Regions from separate parts of the Dactylosporangium sp. NPDC050588 genome, predicted to be linked through region 1. Evidence: riboswitches for the same ligand, from Rfam matches in the RefSeq annotation. Region 1 holds a riboswitch; each other region holds the start of a gene.
What was found. A riboswitch is a leader RNA that binds a small molecule or an ion and turns the genes downstream of it on or off. The one in region 1 is predicted to bind cyclic di-AMP.
Positions count from the first base shown of each region.

Region 2: another riboswitch for cyclic di-AMP. It lies ahead of AB0I21_RS43495 (NlpC/P60 family protein); the one in region 1 lies ahead of AB0I21_RS11035 (NlpC/P60 family protein).
Region 3: another riboswitch for cyclic di-AMP. It lies ahead of AB0I21_RS35570 (hypothetical protein); the one in region 1 lies ahead of AB0I21_RS11035 (NlpC/P60 family protein).
Region 4: another riboswitch for cyclic di-AMP. It lies ahead of AB0I21_RS42940 (C39 family peptidase); the one in region 1 lies ahead of AB0I21_RS11035 (NlpC/P60 family protein).

Region 1 is NZ_JBFAJA010000013.1:49,653-53,349, reverse strand. It holds gene AB0I21_RS11040 (methyltransferase domain-containing protein) at 856-1,602, opposite strand; gene AB0I21_RS11035 (NlpC/P60 family protein) at 1,648-2,601, opposite strand; cyclic di-AMP (ydaO/yuaA leader) riboswitch at 2,628-2,772, opposite strand; gene AB0I21_RS11030 (ABC transporter ATP-binding protein) at 3,064-3,697, shown strand, end outside.
Region 2 is NZ_JBFAJA010000083.1:12,970-16,666, forward strand. It holds gene AB0I21_RS43490 (MFS transporter) at 11-1,321, shown strand; cyclic di-AMP (ydaO/yuaA leader) riboswitch at 1,460-1,622, shown strand; gene AB0I21_RS43495 (NlpC/P60 family protein) at 1,630-2,619, shown strand; gene AB0I21_RS43500 (VOC family protein) at 2,643-3,047, shown strand; gene AB0I21_RS43505 (ADP-ribosylglycohydrolase family protein) at 3,139-3,697, shown strand, end outside.
Region 3 is NZ_JBFAJA010000060.1:1,311-5,007, reverse strand. It holds gene AB0I21_RS35570 (hypothetical protein) at 35-1,051, opposite strand; cyclic di-AMP (ydaO/yuaA leader) riboswitch at 1,061-1,197, opposite strand; gene AB0I21_RS35565 (glycoside hydrolase family 19 protein) at 1,586-2,704, shown strand; gene AB0I21_RS35560 (NAD(P)/FAD-dependent oxidoreductase) at 2,765-3,697, opposite strand, start outside.
Region 4 is NZ_JBFAJA010000081.1:17,121-20,817, reverse strand. It holds gene AB0I21_RS42950 (Ig-like domain-containing protein) at 1-529, opposite strand, end outside; gene AB0I21_RS42945 (hypothetical protein) at 639-1,487, opposite strand; cyclic di-AMP (ydaO/yuaA leader) riboswitch at 1,781-1,923, shown strand; gene AB0I21_RS42940 (C39 family peptidase) at 2,109-2,963, shown strand; gene AB0I21_RS42935 (transglycosylase domain-containing protein) at 3,038-3,697, opposite strand, start outside.

The DNA of each region.
Region 1 (3,697 bases):
ACTTAGGTCTCGTTTAGGTCACCAACCATCGATCAACGCCCACGTCCCGTAGCGGTGCCGGCTCACCCTCAACATTCCGGCACGGACGCCCCAGGACCGGCCGCCGTAGCCCCGGCCCGTAACGCAGCGTCAGGAACGGGCGTGAGGAGGGTCGCAGGCGCGGATCGGGAGCTCGGCCCGGCGGTGCCCGGTTGGCGGCGCGGCACCGGGAATCGCCCGCCGGGCCCCTTCGATGACACGTCGCCCGGCTCGCCCGCCGACGTGCCCGCCAGCGGCCGTCCTCCGGGCCGACCGGCGACGCCCCGGCCCAGGCGACAGAGGCGTCCCGTCGGTGCCGTGTCCTGACCGTGCCGCGGTCCGGGTGGGCGGGGTGTTCCGGCTGGTCGGCGTGTCCGGGCCAGCCGGGCGGTGCTCCTGCCCTGCCCCGCCCTGCCCCTGGCCTGCCGTGTCCTGGCCGTGCCGTGTCTTGGCCGTGCCGTGTTCTGGCCCGTCGGTGCCGTGGCCTGGCTGTGCCGTGGTCCGGGTGGGCGGGTGTTCCGGCTGGTCGGCGGTGTCCGGGCCGGCTGGGTGGTGCTCCTGCCCTGCCCCGCCCTTGCCCCTAGCCGTGCCGTGTTCTGGCCCGTCGGTGCCGTGGCCTGGCTGTGCCGTGGTCCGGGCGGGCGAGTGTTCCGGATGGTCGGCGGTGTCCGGGCCGGCTGGGTGGTGCTCCTGCCCTGCCCCCGCCGTGCCGCGTCCTGCCCCCGCCGTGCCGTGTTCTGGCCTGCCGTGCCGTGTTCTGGCGGTGGCTGCCGCGGTCCGGGTGGCGGACGGGCTGGTTGCGGTGCCAGGGCCCGGGGTGTGGGTCGGTGGGTGGGGTCAGGGGCGCTGGGCCACGACGAAGAGGCGCGGGAAGGGCAGGATCGTGCCGAACGGCTCGCGGGGGTAGCGCTCGCGCAGCGCGGCGGCCACCCTGGCCCGGAAGTCGTCGAGCTCCGCGCCGGACAGGGCGTCGAAGTAGGGGCGCAGGCCGGTCCCGCTGAACCACTCCAGCACCGGGTCCTCGCCGGGCAGGACGTGGAAGTACGTCGTCTCCCACGCGTCCACGGTCAGGCCGAGCCCGGCGAGGGTGCGCACGTACCAGGCCGGCTCCCGCACCGGCGTCGCGCCGCGCGGTCCCAGGACGGTCGGGTCCAGGATGTCCGCGTCGAGGATCGGCCCGCCCGTCGGGACCTGGAACGCGAGCGTGCCGCCGTCGTCGAGCGCCGCGGCGAGCGTCGGCATCAGCGTGGCATGGTCGTCGACCCACTGCAGGGAGGCGTTGGCGACGATGACGTCCACGGAGCCGCGCTGCGGCCGCCACCCGGCGATGTCGCCGAGCTGGAACGACAGCTGCGGGGTGCCGAGCGCTGCCGCCTTCGCGAGCATCTCGGGGGAGGAGTCGATGCCGAGCACCGCCGCGTCCGGGTAGCGCGTCGCGAGGGTCGCGGTCAGCGTGCCCGGGCCGCACCCGAGGTCCACGACCGCGACCGGCGCGGTGGTCTGGATGCGCGCCACCAGCTCGTGGAAGGGCCGCGCCCGCTCCTCGGCGAAGCGGCCGTACTGCTCAGGATCCCAAGAGGCCATGCCCCAATCTTGCCGGGCATGGCCTCTTGGACGTGCTGTCAGGGCTTACTTGTGCGGTCTGCCGTAGCCGTACGTGTCGCTGCGGCCGTCGATCGACTGGACCTCGACATTTCGCCCCGTCGTCGGGGCGTGGATCATCTTGCCGTTGCCGATGTAGATGCCCACGTGCCCCAGGCCACGGAAGAACGCCAGGTCGCCGGGGGAGAGCGCGGACCGTGAGATGTGCGTGGTCTTGCTCCACTGCTGCGCCGCGTTGTGCGGCAGGATGACGCCGGCCGCCTTCCAGGCGCCCATGGTCAGGCCGGAGCAGTCCCAGCTGCTGGGTCCGGCGGCGCCCCACTTGTAGGGCTCGCCGAGCTGGGCGCAGGCGAAGGCCACCGCCGCGTTCGCCGGTGACGTGCACTCGGCACCGAGCGCGACCTTGACACCCGTGGAGCCGGTGCCGCCGGTGGTGGAGCGGCGGCGGAGCGCCTCGAGCTTCTTGACGTCGCCCTCGATCTTCTTCTTCTTGGTCTCGAGCTCGGTCTTCTGCGCGGTCTCCGCGGCGAGCGTCTCGTCGATCTTCTTCTTCTCTTCGTCCAGCTTCGACTTGGCCGACGTGAAGTCGGCGATCTCGTGCTGCTGGTGCTTGCCGATCTGCTGCAGCGTGGTCAGCTGGTCCATGAGCGTGTCGGACGACCGCGCGTTGAGCACGATGCTGAGGTTCTGCAGGCTGCCCGCGCCCTTGAACGCCGCGACGGCGATGACGTCCACGTTGGCGTTGGCGTTGGCCATGTTGTCGACGTAGGGCTGGAGCTTCTTCTGCAGCTCGGCGGCGGCCGCCTGGGTGGCGGCCAGATCGCCATTGATCTTGTTGTAGGCCTCGACCAGGTCTTCGAGCTCGTCGCCCGCCTTCTGGATCTGGGCGTCGATCTCGGCTGCTGTCGGATCTGCCTTGGCGACACTCGCGGGCGCCACGATCGCCAGCGACACCACGCCGGCGATGAGCGCGCGCAGCAAGGACCGTCCTGGGGACAAGGGATGACCCTTCTTCACCGACCGCCTACCGGGTTAGCTGACGGGTTCGGGCGGGAAGAGTGCGCCCTACCGCGCTGTGCGGATTCACCCCAAGGACCCTGGGTCCCCGGCTCGACAGCGCCAGAGCGGCGCTCGACTCGGCGGCGCTTGCCCGGCGCCGCCCGGGGTGGGCGACGGACTGCCGTGCAGGCCAGGACATAACTTAACGTGATCACCAACGAAGCGAAACCCGTGAGCGTTGTTGAATATCGATTACCCCAAAAGTCCGAATCACGGCGGGTTGTCGCTCCACATCGGACAGTGACGCACCACAGAAGATGGTGTTGACGGACACACAATTGGGGCTTGATTCTGCTCTGAGACCCGGTTAAATACACGTAACTTTATTCACCGTCGATGCACATAGTTCGCCCACTCCGAACACCCCCGGAGGAGCGTCACCGGATGTTGCGTGTCCAGAACCTCGAGGTCGTCTACGACGACGTGATGCTGGTGCTGCGAGGCGTCAGCCTGCAGGTCCCGCCAGGACGCATCGTCGCGCTGCTCGGCGCGAACGGTGCCGGCAAGACCACGCTGCTGCGGGCCCTGTCGGGCCTGCTCGGCGTCCACGACGGCGCCATCACCAAGGGCGCCGTCACACTCGACGAGAAGCCCATCCACCGGCTCAAGCCGGCCGCCGTGGTCCGCCGCGGCGTCTCGCAGGTGATGGAGGGGCGCAGGACCTTCGCCGAACTGACCGTCGAGGAGAACCTGCGGCTCGGCGCCCACACCCGCCCCAAGGGCCGGGCGGAGGCGATGGACCGCATGTACACCCTGTTCCCCGTACTTGCGCAGCGCCGCGGCAGCATCGCCGGCTACCTCTCCGGCGGCGAGCAGCAGATGCTGGCGATGGGGCGGGCGCTCATGTCGGACCCGGCGTACCTGCTGCTCGACGAGCCCAGCCTCGGACTCGCGCCGCGCCTGGTCGAGCAGGTCCGCGACCTGATCGTGCAGATCAACCAGGCCGGCACCGGCGTGCTGCTGGTCGAGCAGAACGCGACCATGGCGCTGTCGATCGCCGAGCACGGATACGTGCTGG
Region 2 (3,697 bases), on a different contig from region 1:
GATTCTTCCATTGGAAGAATTCGGCGAGCCGCTGCCCCGCAGCGCGAATGCGGAGGCGCAGCCGATGGTCCTTCCCGAGCAGGTCGAGCCGGCGGATCCGGCGCTCGACAAGCCCACGGCGCATGCGTCGGCGCTGCGGCTGACCCTCGCGTCGCCGCTCTACCGGGGCGCCACGCTCGCGGTGTTCCTGTCCGCGCTCGGCTTCTCCGCCGCCGCCCCGCAGATCGCGACGTTCCTGGTCAACGACCTGCACGCCTCCCTGACCGCGGCGGGGCTGTTCTACCTGACGAACCTGGCCGCGCCCGTGGCCGGGTTCCTGGTCGGCCGGCGGTCCGACCGCACCGGGCGCCGGCTCGGGCTGTTCCGCATCTGCGCGGCCGCCGGGTTCGTGGGCTGGATCGGCATCGCGTACTCGACCGAGCTGTGGATGCCCTACGTCATCAGCGCCGTCGTCGGCGGGTTCGGCGGCGCCGCGACGTCGCAGCTCTTCTCCGCCGTCCACGACGAGCTCAAGGCGCACCCGGGCCCGAACAACGACGGGGTCGTGGCCGTCGTGCGGATGGCCCTGACCGGCGGGTGGGTCGTCGGCCCGGTGGCCGGGTCGTTCCTGGCGGCGCAGGCGTCGCTGCGCACCATGCTGGTCGCCACGGCGGTCTGCACCCTCGCCCAGATCGTGCCGCTCGGCGCGCTCCGGACAGCACCACCGGCACCGGCCGGGCCCGGCGACCCACCGGCGGCCGGCCACCGCGGCCCCGGCCTGCGGGCGATGCTGCCGCTGCTGGCGTTCACCGGCCTCTACGTCCTCGTGTACGCCGGCGAGCCCGTCAAGTACGCGTACCTCCCGCTGTACATGAACGACCAGCTGCACTTCCCGGCCGGCCTCAGCGGCGCGGTCATCGGCATCCAGCCGCTGGTCGAGATCGTGCTGATGCCCGTCGCCGTGGTCGTGGCCCGCCGGACCGGCATGATGGAGCTGATGGTCCTCGGCGCCGGGTTCGGCGTGGCCGCCAACGTCTGCTTCGCCGTCACCGGCAACGCCGCCGGGCTGTTCGCCGGGCAGGTCCTCATGGGCGGCGTGTGGGGCGTCTTCGCCACGCTCGGCATCATCGTCGCCCAGCGGCTCCTGCCGACCGCCGTCGCCACCGCGTCCGCGATCTTCATGAGCTCCACCGCGCTCGCCTCCGCCCTCGGCGGTGCGGCCGGCGGCACCGGCGCCGCCGCCATCGGGCTCCCACGGGTGTTCCTCATCCCGGCCGCCCTCGCCCTGCTGGCCGTCGCCGGCCTGGCCGTCATGGCCCGCTCCACCGACCGCCACCGGTGAGGAGCCGGGCAGGTCAGTCTTGTGTCTACGTTAAGTGTGGCTTAGATCGAGCGCCGGCAGTGTGGTCCGGCGTTACGTTTGGGCCGGCCTGCCGGACATCGCCCGCCCCGCCGGGGTGGCCGGGCAGCCACCGCCGAGTTGTCGACCGCGCGGGCTCGATGCGTGCGGCCGGTGAGCCGGGGAACTAACCGGGGCTTCCCCATGGGGTGAATCCGCGCCCGCCACACCGGGGCGCGGTAGGGCGCGCCTTCTTCTCGCCCGAATCCGTCAGCTAACCCGGTAGGCGGTCAGCGAAGAAGGACTGTGCCGTGTTCAACGGACGTACGACGCTCCGCGCCTCGGTCGTCGCGCTGGCGGTGGCGGCCATGATCGCCCCGGCCTGCGCCGCGCAGGCGGACCCGACGCCGCAGGAGCTCCAGGCCCAGATCGACAAGGGCAACCAAGAGGTCGAGCACGTCGTCGAGCTGTACAACAAGGTCAACGGCGACCTGGAGACCACCCAGGCGGCGATCACGAAGCTCCGGGCCGACATGGCGCCGCTGGAGGCGACCATGGCGGCGGCGCAGGACAACGCCTCGGCGCTCGCGGTCAACGCGTACAAGACCGGGGGCAACCTCGGCACCCTGTCACTGATGCTGGGGGCGACGTCGACCGACACGCTCACCGCCCGCGTCGGCACCCTCCAGCAGATCTCGCACAGCCAGCAGCGGGACCTGGCGGCGTACACGGCGGCGAAGGGCGCGCTCGACACCGAGCAGCGGCGCCTGGACGAGACCCTCGCCGCGCAGAGCCAGCAGAAGACGGAGCTGGAGACCCGCCGCAAGAAGATCGAGGGTGACATCGCCCGCCTCGACGCGCTGCAGGCCAAGGCCGAGGCGGCCGCCGCGGCGGCGAAGGTCAAGACCACCACCCCGCCCCCGGCGACGACCCCGGCCAAGCCGCCGGCCGTGTCCGGCAACGCGGGCAAGGCCGTCAACTACGCCTGGGCGCAGCTCGGCAAGAAGTACGTGTGGGGCGCGGCCGGACCGAACACGTTCGACTGCTCGGGCCTGACCATGATGGCGTGGAAGGCGGCCGGCGTGACGCTGCCGCACAACGCCGCGCAGCAGTGGTCGAAGGTCCGCCACATCTCCCGCAGCCAGCTCGCCCCCGGCGACCTGGTGTTCTACAACGGCCTCGGGCACGTGGGCATCTACATCGGCAACAACCAGATCATCCACGCCCCGAACAGCCGGACCGTCGTCAAGGTCGCGCCCGTCGACATCGACACGCTGTACGGCTACGGCAGGGTCGCGTAGTCACGGACGGTAGTCTGCCGGGCATGCGCATGTTGCACCTCGGGCTGCGGGTCACGGATCTGGAGCGCTCGCTGGCGTTCTACACCGCGGTCGGCTACGCCAAGGTCGGCCACGTCCCGGAGACCGGGTTCGGCAGCCTGACGATGCTGCAGCTGCCCGGCGACCCGTTCGTCAGCCTCGAGCTGGTGCACGACCCCGCCCGGCCGGTCGCCGACACCGGCGCCGTCAACCACCTCGTCGTCCAGGTCGACGACCTCGGCACCACGGTCGCCGACCTGGCCGGCAGGGGCATCGCGGCCGAGCCGCCGACCGACCACGGCGAGGGCATGGCCACGTCCTGGCTCACCGATCCCGACGGGCACCGCATCGAGCTCGTACAGTGGCCGCCCGGGCATCCGGAGGGCATGACCGCGGCCGACTTCGCCTGACCGCCGGCTTCGTGCGCCCGGCCGCACGGCACGGCGGGTGGTGCGCGGAAACGGTTCGACAGGCGCGGTGACCGGCTGCCACGATCGGACGGTGATCACCGACGTCGACGCCGCGACCCGGTCGTTGCACGGGACCGCGCTGGGCGACGCGTTCGGCGAGACCTGGTTCTTCCGGCCCGCCGACCAGATGCGGTGGCAGATCGAGGAGCGGCTGGTGCCGCAGGGGCCGTGGCCGTGGACCGACGACACCGCGATGGCCGTCTCGCTGTACCGGACGCTGCGCGAGCACGGCCGGGTCGTGCAGGACGAGCTGGCCGGCCGGTTCGCCGGCGCGTACGCCGCCGACCCGTACCGCAACTACGGCCCGTCCATGCACGGCGTGCTCCAGGCCATCGGCGACGGCGAGGCCTGGCAGACGGTCACGGCCGCCCAGTTCGACGGCCAGGGCTCGTGGGGCAACGGCGCCGCGATGCGCGTCGCCCCGCTGGGCGCCTGGTTCGCCGACGACCTCGACCTGGTCGTGGAGCAGGCGGCCCTGTCCGCGGCGGTCACCCACGCGCACCCCGAGGCGGCCGCCGGCGCGGTCGCGGTGGCCGTCGCGGCCGCGCTGGCGGCACGGCAGGTGCCGGCCGGGGAGCTGCTGCCGCGGG
Region 3 (3,697 bases), on a different contig from region 1:
CCGGCCGTACGCAGACGTGAGGTCTTGGCGGTGCTTACAGGAGCGAGAGGTGCACGTGGTTGGTGTGGTCGCTGGAGGGGTCTCCGCCCACGCCGCTGTAGTGGTGCCAGCCGACCGCGGGTGTCCACACCTGTTTGAACCAGATGACGTACATGACGCCGAGCCGGTCCGCGTTCTTCACGAAGTACGTCGCCAGGTTGGCCCCGTAGACCTTGTCCTCACCGGCGGCGACGCCACCGAAGCCCGACTTGGCCTGCACCGAGAAGTCGCACGCGCGGCCCTTCGGGTGCTCGTACGGCCCGCTCGGCCGGTAGCAGGACACGAACCGCTTGAAGCCCGCCGCCTGCGCCTGCTGCATCGCGTGCAGCGTGCGCATCGTGATGCAGCCGCTCGTGGTCGGGTCCTTCTGCTTGCACGACTCCGAGGACCAGCCGCCGCTGGCGTTGCGCGGCGACGGCTGCGCGAGCGGCAGGTTGGCCGACACGAAGCCGTTGCTCGGCCCGCCCGCCTGGGCCAGTCCCTTCTCGGCTTCCTTCTTCTTCGCGGCCATGACGGCGACCTGCTCCTGCTGGAGCTTGACCTCGCCCTCGAGCGCCGTCTTCTGCGCCGCCTGGTCCCGCTTCAGCTGGTTGAGCTCGCGCAGCAGGTTGTCGTTGTGGTGGGCGATCTCGTCGATCGAGCCGGCCCGCTCCGCGAAGCCGGTGGGGCTCCCGGAGTCCATCAGCACCACGAACGTGGTGAGCGGCCCCGTCCGGTACGCCGCGACGGCGATCGCCGACACCTGCTCGGTGACCCTGGCGAGGTTGGCCTCGGTCTGGGCGAGCTTGGCGGTCAGGTCCGCCTGGTTCTTCACCGAGGCGTCGTACTTGTCCTTGGCCTCGATCCACGCGCGCGTGCTCTCGTCGAGGACCTGGGCGAGGGACGCGTTGGATCCCTCGTCGCCCGTGTCGTCTCCCGGCTCGGCGGCGGCCGGAGTGGCGGCCATCCCGAAGAGGACGGCGGCCGTCATCAGGACGGCGATGATCCGCCGACCGGGATGTCGTGATGACATCTGGCTCGTTGTTCCTTCCGTCGGCCGCCGACCGGGTTAGCTGACGGGTTCGGGACGGAACGACCCCTACCGCGGTTGCCCGCGGATTCACCCCACTGTGCGGTTGGGTCCCCGATTCGCCGGTGTCGAGCCGGCGATTGGGCGGCAGTCGCGCCCGGCGCCGCGGGGGGCGGCGCCATGTCGGACGAGACCGACGGCCAGCCTACCCAGGGCGATCAGACCGCGCAGCGTACTGCCTGTCCGCCGCTGTGACGCACCTCTCGAAACCGCGCCGTCCAAGCAGGTCGCCTAAGCTTGCCGAAAGAATCTCGCGTGACGGAAATCACTCAACTGGCCTCACCCCGCCGGCAACGTTCTCGCCCGGGCGATTGTTTTACGCCACCCCGCGGTCACCCGGTGTCACCCCGAGTCACCTCAGAAAGGTGAGGTTAGGAGAACCGTAAAGATTCTTCATAAATCGATGTGATTGCTCCTGTACCGCGGTGGCGGCTGGTCGGATGGGGGCTCAGCGTCGATCTGAACGGAAGTGATCTGGTGTCCAGAGTGCGCCTGTGGGCGGGGCTCGCCGCGACCGCCGTCGTCGGTGGCGTCGTCGCCGTCTTCAACATGCTGCCGGCGTCGGCGGCCACCTGTGCGCCGGCGTGGCAGGCGTCGGCCGTGTACACCGGGGGTGCCACGGTGTCGCGGAACGGGCACAACTTCCTCGCCAAGTGGTGGACGCAGAACGAGGCGCCGCCCGGGAACACCGGCGTGTGGCAGGACCAGGGGTCGTGCGGCGGGAGCACGCCGCAGCCGCCGACGCAGACCGGGTCCGCGGGCGGGTGCAGCTTCCCGGCGTGGGTGCAGGGTCGCAACTACGTGACCGGTGACATCGTGAAGTTCACCGACGGTAAGTACTACATCGCCGAGCACGACAACCCGGGGTACAGCCCGACGATCAGCACCTGGTACTGGGACCCGTACACCTGCAACGGCGGAGGGGGCGGCACGACGCCGCCGCCGAACCCGACCACGAACCCGCCGTCGAACGGGGCGTTCGTCGTCAGCGAGGCCCAGTTCAACCAGATGTTCCCGAACCGGAACCCCTTCTACACGTACAACGGCCTGGTCGCGGCGCTGAACGCCTACCCGGCGTTCGCGAAGACGGGATCGGACGCCCAGCGCAAGCAGGAGGCGGCGGCGTTCCTCGCGAACGTGAACCACGAGACCGGCGGCCTGGTGTACATCGTGGAGCAGAACACCGCGAACTACCCGCACTACTGCGACACGAGCCAGCCGTACGGCTGCCCCGCCGGGCAGGCCGCGTACTACGGCCGCGGGCCGATCCAGCTCAGCTGGAACTTCAACTACAAGGCCGCCGGTGACGCGCTCGGCATCGACCTGCTGCGCAACCCGAACCTGGTGCAGACCGACCCGGCCGTGGCGATGAAGACCGCGCTCTGGTACTGGAACACGCAGACCGGCCCGGGCACGATGACGCCGCACAACGCGATGGTCAACGGCGCCGGGTTCGGCGAGACGATCCGCAGCATCAACGGCAGCCTCGAGTGCGGCGGGCGCAACCCGGCGCAGGTGCAGAGCCGGGTCGCGGCGTACCAGCGCTTCGTCGGCATCCTCGGCGTGGGCGTCGGAGCCGGCTCGCTCAGCTGCTAGTCGCCGAAGACCAGGAGGGCGCCCCGGGGAGTGGGGCGCCCTTCTCTTTTGTCCAAACGGTCACGGCAGGTGCTGGCGGTACTCCTGCAGCGCGCGGCGGGCGAAGACCTGCTGGAACGTGGCGACCCGCTCCGAGCGGCCGCGGCCGATGAAGCTGACGAACCAGTGCAGCACCGCGGTGACCCGGTTCTTGAAGCCGACCAGGTAGAGCAGGTGCACGGCGAGCCACATGAGCCAGCCGACGATCCCGGAGAAGTGCAGCTTGCCGACGCTCGCCACCGCCGAGAAGCGCGAGATCGTGGCCATGCTGCCCTTGTCGAAGTACTTGAACGGCTGACCGGTCGCCTCGCCGGCGAGCCGCTTCTTGATCTGGCCGGCGGCGTGGCGGCCGCTCTGGATCGCGACCTGCGCGACGCCCGGCAGCCGGTTGAGCGACATCATGTCGCCGATCGCGAAGATCTCCGGGTGGCCCGGCACGGTGCAGTCCGGCTCGACCTCCAGCCGTCCGGCCCGGTCGGTCGAGGCGCCCGTCGCCTTCGCCAGCTGCGTCGACAGCGACGGCGCGGCCACGCCCGCCGCCCAGATCTTCGTCATCGACTCGATCCGCTGCCGGCCGTTGCGCGTCTCGACCTCGATGCCGGTCTCGTCGACGTCGACGACCTTCGTGCCGAGCTCGACCTCGACGCCCATGGTGTGCAGCTGCCGCAGCGCCTTCGTCGACAGGTGGTCGCCGAAGCTCGACAGGACCGTGTCGAGCGCGTCGATCAGGATGATCCGCGCGTGCTTCGGGTCGATGTTGCGGTACTGCCCCGGCAGGTGCCGGTGGGCGAGCTCGGCGATCTGGCCGGCCATCTCGACGCCGGTCGGACCGGCGCCGACCACGACGAACGTCAGCCACCGCTCGATCGCGGCCGGGTCGGTCTCCAGCTCGGCGAGCTCGAACGCGCCGAAGATCCGCCCGCGCAGCTCCAGCGCGTCGTCGATGCTCTTCAT
Region 4 (3,697 bases), on a different contig from region 1:
GGCGCTGCTGCACGGCGGCGCGCGACTCCTGCGGGACGTCGGAGCCGAACTCCACGACGATCGGCATGCCGACGCCGTAGGTCCCGCCGTTGGTCAACATCAGGTCGGACGTGACGACCGGTCCGCTGGCCTTCGCCGCCGTGGTGAAGGCCGTCTCCCGGGTCACGGGTTTGTTGTCGGCACCGACGGCGGTGACCTTCGCGGTGTACGCCGTGCCGTAGCGCAGCGCGGTGGCGGGCACCCACGACGTACCGTCTTCGCGGAACTCGCCGGCGACCCGCTGGCCCGCCGCGTCGGTCAGGACGACCTCGGTGATCTTCCCGTCGTTGACCTTCGTGCCGATCTCGGTGCTGATCGCCACCCCCGACTCGCCCGCCGCCGGGCTGACGGCCAGCCCGACCGCCGGCGGCGGAGCGGTCCACTTCGCCGCCGTGGGCTTCTTCGTCGAACTGTGACACGCCGACAGGCCCAACTGCGCTCCCACTGCGAGCGCGACCAGCGCCGCCGCGGTCCGGCTGGGCCCTCTCATGTGTTCTGCCTGTGCATGGACATGGGGGCATCGTCGTGCGCATCAGGGCGAGGCCGGGGCGGCAATACGAGTGACAATGCGAGGGACCTGGGCCCGCGCCGTGGAATTCCTACATGACGGCGTCGACGATCTGTGTTGCGAGCCCTTCCCACTTGGCGTAGGCGTCCGGGAACGCCGACCGCTGCACCATCTGCGCGGCGATGGTGACGGCCTGCCGCTCCCAGCCCGGGATCTGGGCGAGCGCCGCGTAGAACCTGCGGGCGGACTCGTGCGGGTTCATCAGCTGGTCGACCGAACCCCAGCTCGGCCGCTGCTGGAAGAGGCCAACCGAGTCGTAGTCGTACCCCACGCCCTCGTTGGGGTGCTGCAACGACCCCGGCACGTTCGGGTTCGCGAGGTTGCGCAGGTGGCTCTCCTGCAGGGCGGTGGCGATCCCCACGACGGCCGCGCGCCGCGGCAGGTTCAGCTGCCGGGCGACGTCGATGATCGCGACGGCGTTGTTCATCTCGGCCTGGGTCAGCCCACCGACGGGCGCGTGCACGGTCGGCGACGGCGCAGCCGTCGACGCCGGTGGCGTGGCGGCGGGTGCCGGGGTGGTCTTCGCCGGTGCCGGGACTGCCTTCGTCGGTGCCGGCGCGGCCTTGTTCGCGCCGTCGGCGGGTTTCCGGGCGCGGCTGCGTGAGGCCTGCCCGCCGGTCGCCGGGCGTTCGGCGTCGACGGCGAACGCCGCACTGTCCGCCGGCACGGCGGCGGGTCCGGCCGACGCCGACAGCGTCGCGGACAGGCCGACCGCCACGACGGCGACGGCGCCCACGGCGTAGCGGCGGATCTCGGCCGGCACGGGTGCGCGCAGCCGGAATCGGGTCGCGTGCCGCCCCCGCCGGGAGCGGCGCAGGTGTCGGGGACCGCGTGCGGTCGCACCGTTGAGCTGCTGGTCATCATCGGCGCCCGGAAGCATCCGGCGAGCCTAGGGAGGCCCCGGATCCGGGGTGGTGCCGGGCCTGCGAACCTGCCGACCGGACACTGGACGGGCCGCACGGGGCCGGGGCGCGGTCGGCGAGGTGCACCGGGGCACGGCGCATCCGACCGGCGGGCTGGTGGCCCGTAGGCCCGTGGCGTGCACCCGGTCCGTTCGCCACGTCGTCGTCACGCAAGGTAGCCGACCAGCGTGGGGGTTTCAGGGGTCCTCCCGCGCCCCCGATATGGTCCTCGCATCCGCCCGGCCTGCCGTCACCCACCTCGGATGACACCGCGGCGGATCCGCTGAGTCGCGTCCGCGCGAGCCGGGGAACCGAGCACCACCGGGGTGAATCCACGGGGCCAGCGCCTCGAGGTAGGGCGATCCTCCCGCCCGAACCCGTCAGCTAACCCGGTAGGCGGCACCGGAAGGAGCACTCCGTGCAGCCACTGACCCGGCATCGCCCGTGCCGCAGCACCTCGGGCACCTCGACCCTCGGCCCGGCCCGGTAGTCGCCGACCGTCACCGCACCGGCCCTCGGCCGGCGTGGCACCCCCCTGCCCGGATCACGTCCGGCACCGGCAACAGCAGCCGTCATCGAGCATGTCTGTCGAGGTACCCGTGAGTTACCTGTACAAACCCAGGCACCAGAGCCAGAGCCCCGCCCCGCCACGCTTCCGCGTGCTGCCGATCGCGGCCGCTGCGGCGGTCCTCGGGGTGACGGCGGCCGTCGGCGTGGCCGTGCACGCCTCGACCCCCGCACCGGTGGCCGACGCGCAGTCGGTGACCGCCGCGGATCCGTCCCGAAGCGGCGCCGGTCCGGCCGGGCGTGACCGGCAGCGGACACAGGCGGCGCCCGACGCCGCCTCCGCCCCGTCGAAGGCCCCCGCCGGCACGGCGACGTCCAAGCCCGCCAAGCCCACCCCGCCCGCCGCCCCGGCCAGCCCCACCCAACCGGCGGCCCCGGCGGCGAAGGAGCTCGCGTACCGGTTCGCCTGGCAGGAGAACTTCTACTACTGCGGCCCGGCGGCGACCCGGATCGCGCTGACGGCGCGGTCGATGTACCCGTCCCAGTCCGAGGTCGCCCAGAGCCTGCACACGACCGTCAACGGCACCAACTCCGCCGACGACACCACCCGGTCGCTCAACGAGTACACGAAGAGCTCCTTCTACAAGTCGCACTTCATCCCCGGTCAGTCGGCCACCCAGGCGGAGATCGACCAGATGCAGGCCGACGTCGTCAACGCGATCACCAACGGCTACGCCGTGGTCGCCAACATCGCCGGCTCCACCGTGGACGACAAGGGCAACTCGCACTCGTATCCGGGCGGCCACTACCTCACGGTGGTGGGGTACCTCGACGGCGGCAAGACGGTGAAGATCGCCGACCCCGCGGACGCCCTGGGCGTCGGGTACTACACGCTGACGACGGCCAAGCTCGCGCACTGGACCGCCCTGCGCGGATACTCCGCCTGACACGACCGTCAGCGGCTCGCGGTCAGCGGCCCTGCGCGGATACTCCGCCTGACACGACCGTCAGCGGCTCGCGGTCAGCGGCCCAGCGCGCGCACCCGGCTGGGTGGCCGGAACGCCTGGGCCGGCTGGCCGCGCAGCGCGCTCGCCATGGCCTGCGCGACGGCGGCGTTGACCGAGCCGGAGACGCCGCTGCCCACGTGGTCGTTCGGGTTGTCCACGTTCACCGCGATGCCGGCCGCCGCGATCTGCGGGGTGAAGCCGACGAACGTCTCGGTCGAGTTGTACTCGGAGCTGCCGGTCTTGCCCGCGACCGGGCGGCCGCCCAGGATGCCGGACACGTTCTCCGCCGTGCCGCCGTCGCACCTGCCGTACGCCGAGGCCCGGCTGACCGGGCACCGTGCCGCGTCGGTCGCGGCGGCCGCCACGTCGGCGCTGACCGCCTGCCGGCACTTCGGGGCGGCGGCGTCGACCGGCTTGCCGTTGGAGTCGGTGATCGACAGCACCGGCAGCGGCTGGCAGTACAGGCCGCCGGCGGCGACCGCCGCGTACGCGTTGGCGAGGTCGAGCGGTGTGGTCGAGGCGACGCCGAGGGTGAACGCTCCCCACTGGTCCGCCTTGGCCGCCATCGCCGCGTCCTCGGCGGAGCGGAACGTGATGCCGAGCCGCTGTGCCATCTCGACCACGCGGCGCGCGCCGATCTGCTGTTCGAGCCAGACGAAGTAGGTGTTGACCGA